Arthrobacter globiformis: one gene and its partner. The protein of the gene in region 1 interacts with the protein of each later gene in a pairwise test. Links are inferred from orthologs where the notes say so. Each region holds a gene or a part of one and is shown on either strand. Other genes may lie near its edges.

Region 1 (7,647 bases):
GGGCCGAGGTGGTTGTAGACCACGTCCTGGATCACGCCGAGACCTGCCGCGTGGGCGGCGTCCACGAACCGCTGGTACGCCTCCGGTCCGCCGTATGCCTCGTGGACGGCGAACCACTGCACGCCGTCGTAGCCCCAGTTGTGCGTGCCGTTGAACGCGTTCACGGGCAGCAGTTCGATGAAGTCCACGCCCAGGCCGGCCAGGTAGTCCAGCTTGCCGGCGGCCGCCTCCAGCGTCCCTTCGGGCGTGAACGTGCCCACGTGGAGCTCATAGATGACCGCGCCCTGCAGTTCCCTGCCCTGCCAGCCGTCCTCCTGCCAGGTGTGCGCGCCGGGGTCGAACGTGCGGGACAGCGAGTGGACGCCGTCGGGCTGGCGCCGGGTCCGCGGATCCGGAAGCGGAGTTTCGTCGCCGTCCAGGAGGTACCCGTAGTCAACCTCGCCGGCTGCGGGTGCGTCGGCGGCGTTCCACCAGCCGTCATCTTCCGGTCCGGTGCCGGGCCGGCGCTGCATGGCGTAGCGCTCCCCGCCGGCCAGCAGCGTAACGGATTTTGCCAAGGGTGCCCAGACGTCGAAGCGCTCCGGGCCCTGTACGGGTTTCGCTGCTTCACGGGGGTATGTTGTCTGGCCTGCGTGCGTCATGATTTCCCTCCTGTCTGCGTCACTCCTGTCTGCGGCACCAGCAGCGCGACGGGGAAAGCCCGGAAGATGTCAGCGATCTTCACGGCCCCCGGTCCGAAGCCGGCACCGGTCAGTTCATCCTTCATGGCGGTTTTAAGTTCGACGGCGGTGTCCCGCCACCCGCCCGACTGTTCCAGTCCGTAGGGCAGCCGGGTGGCAAGGGTCAGCGCCCCCGGCGCTGCCGGGATGCCCCGGTCGAAGGCGAGCAGGTGCCCGGCCGCGGGGCCAGCGGCATTGACCGGCCGGTAACCCGTGAACAGCTGGGGCCGGTCACGGCGCAGCCGCAGCGCGCGCGAGGTCACAAGCAGCTTTGTCCGCTCATCCGTAAATAGCGGGGGCACGTCGCCGGCATCGAGCTGTTCTAGCGCGGCGCGCCGGTCATCGAAGCTGAATGGGCGACGGTTGTCCGGGTCCGTCAGCGACCGGTCCCAGAACTCCGTGCCCTGGTACACGTCCGGGACGCCGGGCATGGTCAGCTGCACGAGCTTGGCCGCCAAGGAGTTGGAGGCACCATGCGGCTCCAGGAGTTCCACGAGCGACTCGACTTCAGCCCGCACCGCGGGGTTGTCGAACGCGGCGTCGACGGCGGCGGCCAGCTTCTCCTCGAACGCCGGATCGGGATCGGTCCAGTTGGTCGAGTTCCCGGCTTCGCGCGCGGCCTTCAGCGCGTAGTACTGCAGGCGCTCCCGGCTGGCGGGCCAGGCGCCGGCGATGGCCTGCCACAGCAGAGCGGACAGCGGGCCGTCCGGCAGCGGGGCCAGTTCGCGCAGCCGGTTCAGGGCCCGCTCCCATTCGCCGGCGACCTCGGAGATGACCGAGATCCGCGCCCGGGTGTCCTCGCTGCGTTTGGTGTCGTGCGTGCTCAGCGTCGTCATGGACAGCGGAAGCTCTGCCTGCCGGCGGGCCATCCGGGCATGGAACTCGTCCGGCTCCACGGAGAACTCGGTGGGGTCGGCGCCCACTTCGGTGAGGGTGCCCAGCCGGTTGTAACGGAAGAACGCGGTGTCCTCCACGCCCTTGGCCATGACCATTCCCGAGGTTTGCTGGAAGCGCCGGGCAACCTCCAGGTCCGTGTCCAGCAACAGCGGTTGCAAGGCCTGGATGGCCTGGTCGAGTTCCGGCCGCCTGCGCGCGGCAAGCTCGCACGCCTCCTTCAGGACCTCCGCGCCCTCCGGCAGGTACGTGCGGTAGACCGGGAAGGCGGCGATGATCTCCGCGATGGCGTCCGCCGTGGCATCGGCGGGGAGTCCGGCGTCGTCCGGAACCAGCCGGGCCAACCGCAGGATCTCCGAGTGCAGGATGCCGTCAGTGATCCGGCGCTTGGTTCCCCGGATCATGTCCTCGTAGTCGGCAGGCTCCCCGCCGCGCAGCGAGGCGTCCAGCCGGTCCAGCGGTTCCTGGCCGCGTGGATCCACGAAAACCCGGTCCACGTCCGCGAGAGCGTCGTAACCCGTGGTGCCCTCGCACTCGAAGCTGGCCGGCAGCTCCTCTCCCGGCTCGAGGATCTTTTCGATCAGCAGGTAGGCGCCGCCGGTGGCCTCCCGGAGCCGCTTCAGGTACCCCTCGGGGTCGGCCAGGCCGTCCGGGTGGTCGATCCGCAGTCCGTCCGCGAGCCCCTCACGGAACCAGCGCACCACTTCCTCATGGGCTTCATCGAAGACGGCGGGAATCTCCACGCGGACGCCGGCGAGCGTGTTCACCGCGAAGAAGCGGCGGTAGTTCAGCTCGTTGTCCGCGCGCCGCCAGCCCATGAGTTCGTAGTGCTGCCGGGCGTGGACGTCACGCGGAGAATCGCCCTCGGTGTAGCTGCCGTCGGCCAGCGGGAAGCGGTGGTCGTAGTACCGCAGCTCCCCGTCCTTGATTTCGAGCTGGTCCAGGTCGTCGTCGCTGCCGAGGACCGGGAGCCGGATGCGTCCCCCGGCGAGGTCCCAGTCGACATCGAACGCTTCCGCGTAGCGGGACTGGCGCCCTTCCTTAAGCAGCGACCACCACCAGGGGTTCTGCGCCGGCGTGGCTACGCCGACGTGGTTGGGCACGATGTCGATCAGCACGCCCATGCCGGCGGCCCGGGCCGCCTTGGAGACGGCGGCCAGGCCCTCCGGGCCGCCGCGTTCGGGGTCGACGGCGGAGGGGTCGGTGACGTCGTACCCGTGATCGGAGCCCTGCTCCGCGGTCAGGACCGGTGACAGGTAGACCCAGTCGACGCCGAGCGAGCGCAGGTACGGCACGGTTTCAGCGGCGTCGAACAGCGTGAACCCCTGCCGGATCTGCAGCCGGTACGTGGAGACGGGGGTTTTCATGCGTCCTCCCCTGCGGGCTTAACCGCCTTCAAGTGGCCGCCGCGCTTACCAGCAGGCTTGGTGCCCGGCTTTTTTGCCGGCTGCTCCGCTGCGGCCTTCGCAGGCGCCGCAGCCGGCCCTGCATCAGGTTCTGCAACCGGGTCAGCAGTAGGCTCTGCAACCGGGTCCGCGGCAGGTTCAGCCGCAGCAGTATCTGCCGGGTCTGCAGCCGGGTCAGCCGGCTTTTTCGTCCTGGCCGGCTCGGGAACAGCGGGTGCGGTGAGGGCCGCGGTCTCAGCGGTAGCGGTCTGGGTCAGCGCTGCGAGCGAGGCGGCCACGGAATGGTCCGGCTCCTCCTCGGGTGCGCTGTGGGCGCGCAGCACCACCAGGGATTTGGCGGCGACGGACAGGATGGTGCCGGCGTCCGCGGGCTTGGAGTCTGCGCCTTCGCCTGCGGTGTCGATGATGACGTCCCAGGCCGGTGCGTACTCGTCCGGCGGCAGCGTGAACTCAACGTCGCCGTCATGCGCGTTGAAGTACAGCAGGAAGTTCACGTCCGTGATCCGGCGGCCACGGCTGTCGTGGCCCTGGATGCCGTCGCCGTTGAGGAACATGCCCACGGAACGGCCGAAGCCGCTGTCCCAGTCCTCCGGCTGCATGAGGTTGCCGTCGGGGTCGAGCCAGACGATGTCCGGCAGTCGTTCGCCTTCGCCTCGCCGCACGGGCCGGCCGTCGAAGAAGCGGCTGCGCCGGAAGGTGGGGTGCTTGGCGCGCAGCGAGTTGACGGCTGCGGTGAATTCGATGAGCGGCTGGTCCACGCTGTCCCAGTTGACCCAGGTCAGTTCGGAGTCCTGACAGTACCCGTTGTTGTTGCCCTGCTGCGTGCGGCCGAGCTCGTCGCCGTGCAGGATCATGGGCACGCCCTGGGAGAGCAGCATCGTGGCGATGAAGTTGCGCTGCTGCCGTGCCCGGAGCCCCAGGACCTTGGGATCGTCCGAGGGGCCCTCCGCCCCGCAGTTCCAGGACCGATTGTGCGATTCGCCGTCCTTGTTGTCCTCGCCGTTGGCGTCGTTGTGCTTCTCGTTGTAGGACACCAGATCGCGCAGCGTGAAACCGTCGTGTGCGGTGACGAAGTTAATGGACGCCACCGGGCGGCGGCCGGAGTGCTCGTAGAGGTCCGCCGAGCCGGTGATGCGGGAGGCGAACTCGCCCAGCGTGGCGGGTTCGCCGCGCCAGAAATCGCGTACGGTGTCGCGGTACTTGCCGTTCCATTCGGTCCACTGCGGCGGGAAGTTGCCCACCTGGTACCCGCCGGGCCCGACGTCCCACGGCTCGGCGATGAGCTTGACCTGGGACACCACCGGGTCCTGCTGGATGAGTTCGAAGAACGTGGAGAGCCTGTCGACGTCGTAAAATTCACGGGCCAGTGCCGCGGCGAGGTCGAAGCGGAATCCGTCCACGTGCATCTCGGTGACCCAGTAGCGGAGGGAATCCATGAGCAACTGCAGGGAGTGCGGCTGGCGGACGTTCAGGGTGTTGCCCGTGCCCGTATAGTCCATGTAGTACTGCTTGTCGTCCTCCACCAGGCGGTAGTAGGCCTCGTTGTCGATGCCCTTGAAACTCAGGGTGGGGCCGAGGTGGTTGCCTTCGGCGGTGTGGTTGTAGACGACGTCGAGGATGACCTCAATGCCTGCCCGGTGCAGTGAGCGGACCATCGCCTTGAAGTCCTGGACCTGCTGGCCGGTGTCGCCGGTGGAGCTGTAGGTGTTCTGCGGCGCGAAGAAGCCGATGGTGTTGTAGCCCCAGTAGTTGCTCAGGCCCTTCTCCTGCAGGGTGCCGTCGTTGACGAACTGGTGCACGGGCATGAGCTCGATCGCGGTGACGCCCAGCTTCTGCAGGTGCGAGATCACGGCAGGGTGTGCCACGCCGGCGTACGTGCCGCGCTGCTCCTCGGGAATCTCCGGGTGCAGCTCGGTGAGCCCCTTGACGTGCGCCTCGTAGATGACCGACTTGTGGTACGGGATGCGCAGGTTCTGGTCGTTGTCCCAGTCGAAGAACGGGTTGATGACCACGCCCATCATCATGTGCGGCGCGGAGTCGGCGTCGTTCTTGGAGGAGGGGTCGCCCATGTTGTACGAGAACAGGGCCGGATCCCAGTCGATCTGGCCGGAGACTGCCTTGGCGTAGGGGTCAAGGAGCAGCTTGTTGGCGTTGAAGCGCTGGCCCTTGGCGGGGTCATAGGGTCCGTGGACCCGGTACCCGTATTTCTGCCCTGGCTGGATCTGGGGCAGGTAGCAGTGCCACACATAACCGTCGACTTCGCGGAGTGTGACCCGGGTTTCGGTCCCCTCGTCGTCGAAGAGGCACAGTTCCACCTTGTCTGCGTGCTCGCTGAACAATGCGAAGTTGGTTCCAGTGCCGTCAAATGTGGCTCCCAGCGGGTAAGCCGATCCGGGCCAGATTTCCATTCGTGCTCCTATACATCGTCCAACACTGCGTACCGCAGGTCATCACGCACTACCTGCAGGTAACTTGTCTTACCGTAGCGGGTGGGTGTGACTATTACGCGACCCATCGCTAATTACTAAGCGTGCTGACTTTACCCCATATTTCGGGTAGGGCGTCGGATATCCGCCCCGCCGTCAGCGGACCGCCGGCCGCCGCTGCGGCTCCGGCATGGCCGTGCAGGCTTGCCCCCATGGCGGCAATGGCCGCCCAGCGTTCGTCCGGATCGATGCCCCTTTCTCGGAAGCGTCCGACGTCGGGCCCCACCTGGGCGAGCAGCGCACCGATGATTCCGGCCAGCACATCACCGCTTCCGGCGGTGGCCAGCCAGGGCGTGCCCTCGGACTGGCTGTAGAAATCCTGGTATGGGGACGCCACCAGCGTGCTGGCGCCCTTCAGCAGCACTGTGGCCTCGGTCAGGCCGGCGGCGCGGCGCACGGCAGCGAGGGTGGAGGCTTCGACGGCCCCGCGGTCCAGGTCGGCGCCGAGTCGCTGCAGCAGGGTGGCCAGCTCCCCGGCGTGCGGCGTCAGCACCACCTGCGGAGCCAGCACGTCGGGCATCACAGGCAGGGCACCGGCGTCGGCCACGGTGGGCAGGCCGGAGTCGACGGCGTCGCGGACCCGCTGCATCTCGTCCTCGTCCTTGCCGTCCATCCCGGAACCGACCAGCCAGGCCTGGACGTGGGTCTCTGCCACCGTGCCGGTGCTGCAGACCACCTCGGGGCAGCTGTGGCGGATAAGGTCGGCGACCTCGGGCGGCCCGACGTAGCGGACCATCCCGACGCCCGCGGAGAGCGCCCCGCGGCAGGCGAGCACGGCGGCGCCGGGGTAGGCCGGGGATCCGGCCACCACTCCGAGGACGCCCCGCGAATACTTGTGGGCGCGCCGTGCGGGACGCGGGAGCAGGGCGGCCAGGTCGGCGGCCTCCAGGCGGCGCAGGGCGGGCCACGGGAGTGCGTCCTCAATGCCGATCGGGACCACCACCACCCGGCCGGCGAAATCCGCTCCCGGGTCCACCAGCAGACCGGCCTTGGCCCCACCGAACGTGACGGTGACGTCGGCGGGCAGCACGGGGCCGCCGGCCTCGCCGGTGTCCGCATCAACGCCACTGGGCACGTCACACGCCACCACGAGGCCGTGGGACCTTTCCGCCAGCCGGGACACGAGGTCCGCCGAGGCTCCCCGGAGTCCGCCCTGGGCGCCGGTTCCGAGCAGCGCGTCAATAACGACGTCGGCCCTGCCGGCCAGCGCTGCCAGCTCACCGGCGTTCGCGTCAGTCAGCGTCAGCACCCGGCCGCCGGCGCGCCGAAAGGCGGCCAGACCGTCCGGGTGGGCCGAGTCAGAGGCGAGGACCGCCGTCGTCCGCATTCCCCGTCCGGCGAGGTGCGCGGCAGCGAAGAGGCCGTCGCCGCCGTTGTTGCCCTTGCCGGCCAGGACGGCGACGCTGGAGCCGTAGAGGCGGCGTCCGCGGCTGCGCAGCTCCGCGATGGCAGCGCCGGCCATGCCGCGGGCAGCCCGCTGCATGAGAACAGCGCCCATACCTGAATCCAGCAGGGGCTTTTCAGCCTCCCTGATCTGGGTTCCGGTATAGGCGCTGATCATATGGTCAGTCCGTCCGGGGTCAGCCCTCGGCCAGCACGGTGGCCGTGGCAATGCCGCCGTCGTGGCTCATGGAGAGATGCCACCGTTTGACGCCCTTGGCTTCGGCCACGGCGAGCACCGTTCCCTTGACCTGGATGGTCGGGCCGTTCTGGTCCAGCCCGATCCAGCAGTCCTGCCAGTTCATGCCTGCAGGCGCACCCAGGACCTTGGCAACAGCCTCCTTGGCGGCAAACCGCGCCGCCAGGGAGCGGGTGTTCAGGTCCCGTTCGGCCGGCACAAACAGCCGGTCCCGCAGCCCGGGGGTGCGCTCCAGCTGCCGTCCGAAGCGCTCGATGTCCACTACGTCTACGCCGATGCCAACAATCATGGGCTTACTCTACTGTGACGCTCTTGGCCAGGTTGCGCGGCTGGTCCACGTCGTAGCCCTTGGCGGCGGCAAGTTCGCACGCGAAGATCTGCAGCGGGACCGTGGTGAGCAGCGGCATGAGCAGCGTCGGGGTTTCCGGGACGTAGAAGACGTGCTCGGCGTAGTCCCGGACCGCTTCGTCGCCTTCCTCGGCGATCACCAGGGTGCGGGCACC
Region 2 (5,295 bases), 3.0 Mb from region 1 along the record:
CGGCCGGCCAGGCTGGCACCTCGAATGCTCGGCGATGGTCACCAAATACCTCGGCACCGAATTCGACATCCACGGCGGCGGCCTCGACCTGCGCTTCCCGCACCACGAAAACGAGATGGCGCAATCCCAGGCGGCGGGCCACGGCTTCGCCAACTTCTGGATGCACAACGGCATGGTCACGTACCAGGGCGAGAAAATGTCGAAGTCCGTCGGCAACACGGTCAGCCCGGCGGAGATGCTGGAGCTCGCGCCGCCGCGGGTCGTCCGCTACTACCTCGGCCAGGCACAGTACCGCTCGGTGCTGGACTACCAGCCGACGTCGCTGCAGGAGGCCGCTGCCGCCGTCGAACGCATTGACGGCTTCGTGGCCCGTGCGGTCCGGGCGCTGTCCTCCGACGGTGCCCTGCTGTTTGGCAGCCACGGCACCGTTCCGGAGGCGTTCGCCGCTGCGATGGATGACGACCTCAACGTGCCGCAGGCCCTCGCGGTGCTGCACGACACGGTCCGCGCCGGAAACTCGGCGCTCACCGATGGCGACCTCGCGGCTACGCGGCAGGCGCTGGACAGCGTCACCGACATGCTCAGGGTCCTGGGCATCAGCGCCGCCGCGCAGCCCGCCGTCGATGACCAGGCCACCAGTGCCCTCGGCACGCTGATTGAAGCGCAGCTCGCCGCCCGCGCCGAAGCCCGCTCAAGGAAGGACTGGGCTGCCTCCGACGCCATCCGGGACACCCTCGCAGCGGCCGGCGTTCTGGTCGAAGACAACGCCGACGGCGCCACGTGGAGCCTGCAGCGCAGCTAGCCCCGGCGGCTCAGCGCCCGCCCGGTCAACGATTTGAGGCCAGTCAGTAGACTGGAGTCCAGACTTACTCAATACAACCAAGGGTGGAATTCATGGCCAACAAAGGTCGCCCGGGCGCAGTCCGCAAGCTCAAGAAGGGGCCCACCACCGGAACCGGTGGCCACGGCCGCAAGGCTCTCGAAGGCAAGGGGCCAACCCCCAAGGCCGAGGATCGCCCGTACCACAAGGCGCACAAGAACAAGCAGCTCGCTGAGCGCTCCGCCGCCAAGCGGCCCGGCGGTGCCGGCGCCACCCGCAGTGCCGGTGCCCGATCTGGTCCGAAGGGGCGTGCCACCGAAGAAGTGGTCACCGGCCGCAACTCCGTCGTCGAAGCGCTCCGGGCCGGCATTCCGGCCAAGGCACTGCACGTTGCCATCCGCATCGAGATGGACGACCGCGTCAAGGAATCCCTGAAGATCGCCGCCGAACGGGGCATCCCGCTGCTGGAAACCGGCAAGCCCGAGCTGGACCGGATGACCGACGACGCCGTGCACCAGGGGCTCGTGCTGCAGATCCCCCCGTACGAGTACCAGGACGCCTACGACCTGGCCGAACAGACGGTTGAAGGCTGGAAGAAGGGGCACATCGCGAATGCGCCGCTCTTCGTTGCCCTCGACGGCATCACCGACCCCCGCAACCTCGGCGCGATCATCCGCTCGGTCTCGGCATTCAGCGGCCACGGCGTTATCGTCCCCGAACGCCGCTCCGTCGGCGTCACGGCCGCAGCATGGAAGACCAGCGCCGGCGCGGCCGTCCGCGTTCCGGTGGCCCGCGCCTCCAACCTGAACAACGCCATCAAGCAGTTCAAGGACATGGGCGTCTTCGTGCTGGGGCTCGACGGCGACGGCGACATCTCACTGCCGGATCTGACCGTCGCCACCGAACCCGTCTGCATCGTGGTCGGCTCCGAAGGCAAGGGCCTCAGCCGCCTCGTCCGGGAGAACTGCGACCAGATCGTCTCCATCCCGATCGACTCCGCCATGGAATCCCTGAACGCTTCCATGGCCGTCGGCATCTCGCTCTACGAGGTCTCCCGCCAGCGCTCCGCCAAGTAAGACCACCCTGTCGAGACCCGCAACGCTTCCTCACCTTTCGCAGGTAAACCGGGGACGCTTCTTCACCTTTCGCAGGAAATCCGGGGACGCTTCTTCACCTTTCGCAGGTAAACGCCAACGCTTCCGCAACCAGGTGCGGAAGCGTTGCCGTTTTAAGTGCAGGACCTGAGGGAGCGTTCCGTTTTAAGCGACAAGAGCTGAGGGAGCGTTTTTCTCTTCTAGAATTCCCGGCGGTTCGCCAGGACCGGGAGCTTGGTGCGGGCTTCCTTGACCAGATCGGGGTCCAGATCCGCGAACAGGAGGCCGGGGGCCCCGTCGAGCTCCTGGAGCACCTCACCGAAAGGCGAAATGACCGCGCTGTGCCCGACGCCCGTGGGCGCAGCGCCGCGGGGTTCGATGCCCTGGGTGGCGGGGTCGCCCTGGCCGCAGGCGAGGACGTAGGTGGTGGTGTCCACGGCACGGGCGCGGGCCAGGAGCTGCCACTGGTCCACCTTGCCGGGGCCCGAACCCCAGGAAGCGCAGACGATGTTGGCGACCGCTCCGCGATCGGCGTTGGCCGTGAACAGGGCCGGGAAACGGATGTCGTAGCAGGTGGCCAGGCCAAAGGTGAGGCCGCCGACGTCGAACGTTACGGGTCCTGTCCCGGCGTCCACGGTGTCGGACTCCAGGAATCCGAAGGCGTCGAACAGGTGTACCTTGTCATAGCTGGCGTCCACGCCCGGCCCGGTCACCAGCAGCGTGTTACGGACTTTCGCCTGCCCGCCGGAGAGCGATGAACCCGGGGTGAACATTCCGGCAATAATTACAATCCCCAACTCGCCGGCAATCGAGCGGACGCGGCCGGCCCAAGGGCCGTCCAGAGGCTCGGCGATGTCCAGCAGCGAATTGCCGAATGCGCGCATGGTGGCCTCCGGGAAAACGACGATCTCGGCGCCGCCGTCCTTAGCGCGGCGGGCGTATTCTTCGACCATGGTGAGGTTCCCGGCCACATCCCTTCCGGTGATGATCTGGGCTAATGCAATCTTCACGAAAACCTCCAGTCGGTGCGTCTTGAGAGTGTTCAGCGGTGCCGCCACAGCACGCCCGCGTAACATGCGGAGAAGATTAGCTATTTGGCTGTGACAGCTAAGCTTTAATTGATGGTAATGCCCCTTTTAGACACAGCCTTGACGGTGGATGACCCCCAGGCCTTTCCCCTCGGGGTCAGCGAAGCGCGCCAAGGTGCGGGGGGCGCGCCCGGCAGCCGCGTAAGAGTCGCCGTCTACGCGCCCGGCGTCGCGGCGCTTGAGGTGGCCTATCAGGCGCCCGGCCAAGGCTGGCGGCTCCATACCCTGTCCAGCCTCGCGAACGGCATCCACCACGGAGTGATGGACGGATTTCCCGTGGGATCCCGGTACGGCTTCCTCGCAGCTCCCAGAGGCGAAGCAACCGCCAAGGGCGACGAGGTACTGCCGCCCGCGGTTCCCACGGTTGATCTTGACGACGACGACGGCATCCGGCAACCGCTGTTGCTGGACCCCTACGGCCGGGCCGTCGATGAACGCGACGGATTCCTGACCAGCGTCAGGATGTCTTCCGACTTCGACTGGGGCTCGGACGAGAAGCCGAATACTCCGTGGCGCAACACCATCGTCTACGAGGCACACGTCCGCGGACAGAGCATGCTGCATCCGGACATCCCGCAGGCGATGCGCGGAACGTATGCCGGCATGGCCCATCCCGCGATGATCGAACACCTCACAGGCCTTGGCATCACCGCCCTGCAGTTACTGCCGGTGCATTTCCATATGGACGAGCCCCACCTCCAGAACCTCGGACTCACCAACTACTGGGGCTACAACACGGCGGCGTTCTTCGCCCCGCACCCCGCGTACGCCACCAAGGCCGCCCAGGAAGCCGGGCCGCAGGCCGTCCAGGACGAATTCAAGGGAATGGTCAAGCTGCTGCATGCAGCCGGCATCGAGGTCATCCTCGACGTCGTCTACAACCACACGGCCGAAGGCGGGCCGGACGGGACCACCCTAAGCTTTCGGGGGCTGGGCGAGCAAAAGTACTACCGCACTGACGGCAACGGAAAATACATCGACACTACGGGCTGCGGCAACACGCTCAACTTCGGCGAGCCCCGCGTTGTCCAGATGGTGCTGGACTCGCTGCGGTACTGGGTGGACGAATTCCATATCGACGGCTTCCGCTTCGACCTTGCCGTCACGCTCTGCCGGAACGCAGCCAACGAGTTCGATCCCCGTCACCCCTTCCTCGCGGCGGTCGCCGCCGATCCGGAGCTGTCGCGCGTCAAGCTGATCGCGGAACCGTGGGACGTGGGCTACGGCGGCTGGCAGACCGGACGTTTCCCCGTCGGCTGGGTCGATTGGAACGATCACTACCGGGACGCCGTCCGCTCCTTCTGGCTGGCCGACCGTGCCGCTCTCGACAACGGCGGCCGGGGCGGATCCGTGGCCCGGCTGGCCGACGCCCTGTCCGGGTCGGCAAGCCTGTTCGAACCGTCGGGCCGTTCCAGGCTGGCCTCGCTGAATTTCATCACCTCCCACGACGGCTTCACGATGACCGACCTCGTCTCCTACGACCGCAAGCACAACGAGGCGAACGGGGAACAGAACCGGGACGGGCACGGCGACAACCGCAGCTACAACCACGGCTTCGAAGGGCGCACCGAGGACGAGGGCATTCTGACGCGCCGCGCCCAGAGCAAACGCAACCTCATGGCCTCGCTCATGATCTCCCTCGGCGTCCCCATGATCACGGCCGGGGACGAACTCGGCCGCACCCAGCAGGGCAACAACAACGCGTACTGCCAGGACAACCCGCTCACCTGGATTGACTGGACCAGCACGCCGGAATCCCATGCCATGCTCCGCAGCACCAAGCGTGTCATCCGGCTTCGCAACGAGTTCCTGGCCGCCCAGCCGCACGACTATCCGGTCCGCGACGCCCGCTCCTACCTGTACTGGTACGACCGGACCGGGCAGCCCATGTCCATGGAACGGTGGAACGACAACGGGAACCGGGTGGTTCAGCTGCTCCTCGGCTCCGACGACGGGCACGTGGCCGGGCTCATCGTGGTCAACGGCGGCCCTGAGGACATTGAGGTCACCCTTCCGCAGGTCACCAACGACGACGGCACCGGCAAGCGGCTGTTCGATCTGCGCCTCACCACGTCCGAGCTGCACGACCGGCGCCAGGGAGCCCTCGTGGCGTCCGGCGAGCCTGACGAGGTGCAGGCCCACACCATCAACATTTACCGCACATAGGCTACGGGGAATCAGGCATGCGCAGGCGTTGGACTGTCGGAACGCTGCTGCTGGGGCTTGCCGTGGCTGCCCTTGTGGTCGTCAATCTTTTCATCCCACCGGGCGGCACGCCGCCCGCCGCGCGACC

Evidence for each region. The genes of interacting proteins can lie anywhere in the genome.
Region 2: the proteins of QF036_RS18625 (region 1) and rlmB interact in binary tests that used the Escherichia coli proteins (3 or more experiments, as listed by UniProt). The link is inferred for Arthrobacter globiformis from one-to-one orthologs.

Annotation. Positions count from the first base shown.
Region 1 is NZ_JAUSYZ010000001.1:4,088,579-4,096,225, forward strand. What follows is about bases 4,802-7,647. They hold QF036_RS18625 (NAD(P)H-hydrate epimerase), read right to left. Parts: upstream 7,067-7,647; coding sequence 5,537-7,066; downstream 4,802-5,536. Other genes in these bases: glgX (glycogen debranching protein GlgX), read right to left, coding at 4,802-5,427; QF036_RS18630 (holo-ACP synthase), read right to left, coding at 7,086-7,433; glmS (glutamine--fructose-6-phosphate transaminase (isomerizing)), read right to left, coding at 7,438-7,647. Also shown: treZ (malto-oligosyltrehalose trehalohydrolase), read right to left, coding at 1-641; treY (malto-oligosyltrehalose synthase), read right to left, coding at 638-2,980; more of glgX, read right to left, coding at 2,977-4,801. UniProt on the Escherichia coli protein: Bifunctional enzyme that catalyzes the epimerization of the S- and R-forms of NAD(P)HX and the dehydration of the S-form of NAD(P)HX at the expense of ADP, which is converted to AMP.
Region 2 is NZ_JAUSYZ010000001.1:1,108,774-1,114,068, forward strand. What follows is about bases 1-2,895. They hold rlmB (23S rRNA (guanosine(2251)-2'-O)-methyltransferase RlmB), read left to right. Parts: upstream 1-894; coding sequence 895-1,896; downstream 1,897-2,895. Other genes in these bases: cysS (cysteine--tRNA ligase), read left to right, coding at 1-802; QF036_RS05215 (carbon-nitrogen hydrolase family protein), read right to left, coding at 2,115-2,895. Also shown: more of QF036_RS05215, read right to left, coding at 2,896-2,924; glycogen debranching protein GlgX, read left to right, coding at 3,036-5,168; QF036_RS05225 (ribonuclease domain-containing protein), read left to right, coding at 5,186-5,295. UniProt on the Escherichia coli protein: Specifically methylates the ribose of guanosine 2251 in 23S rRNA.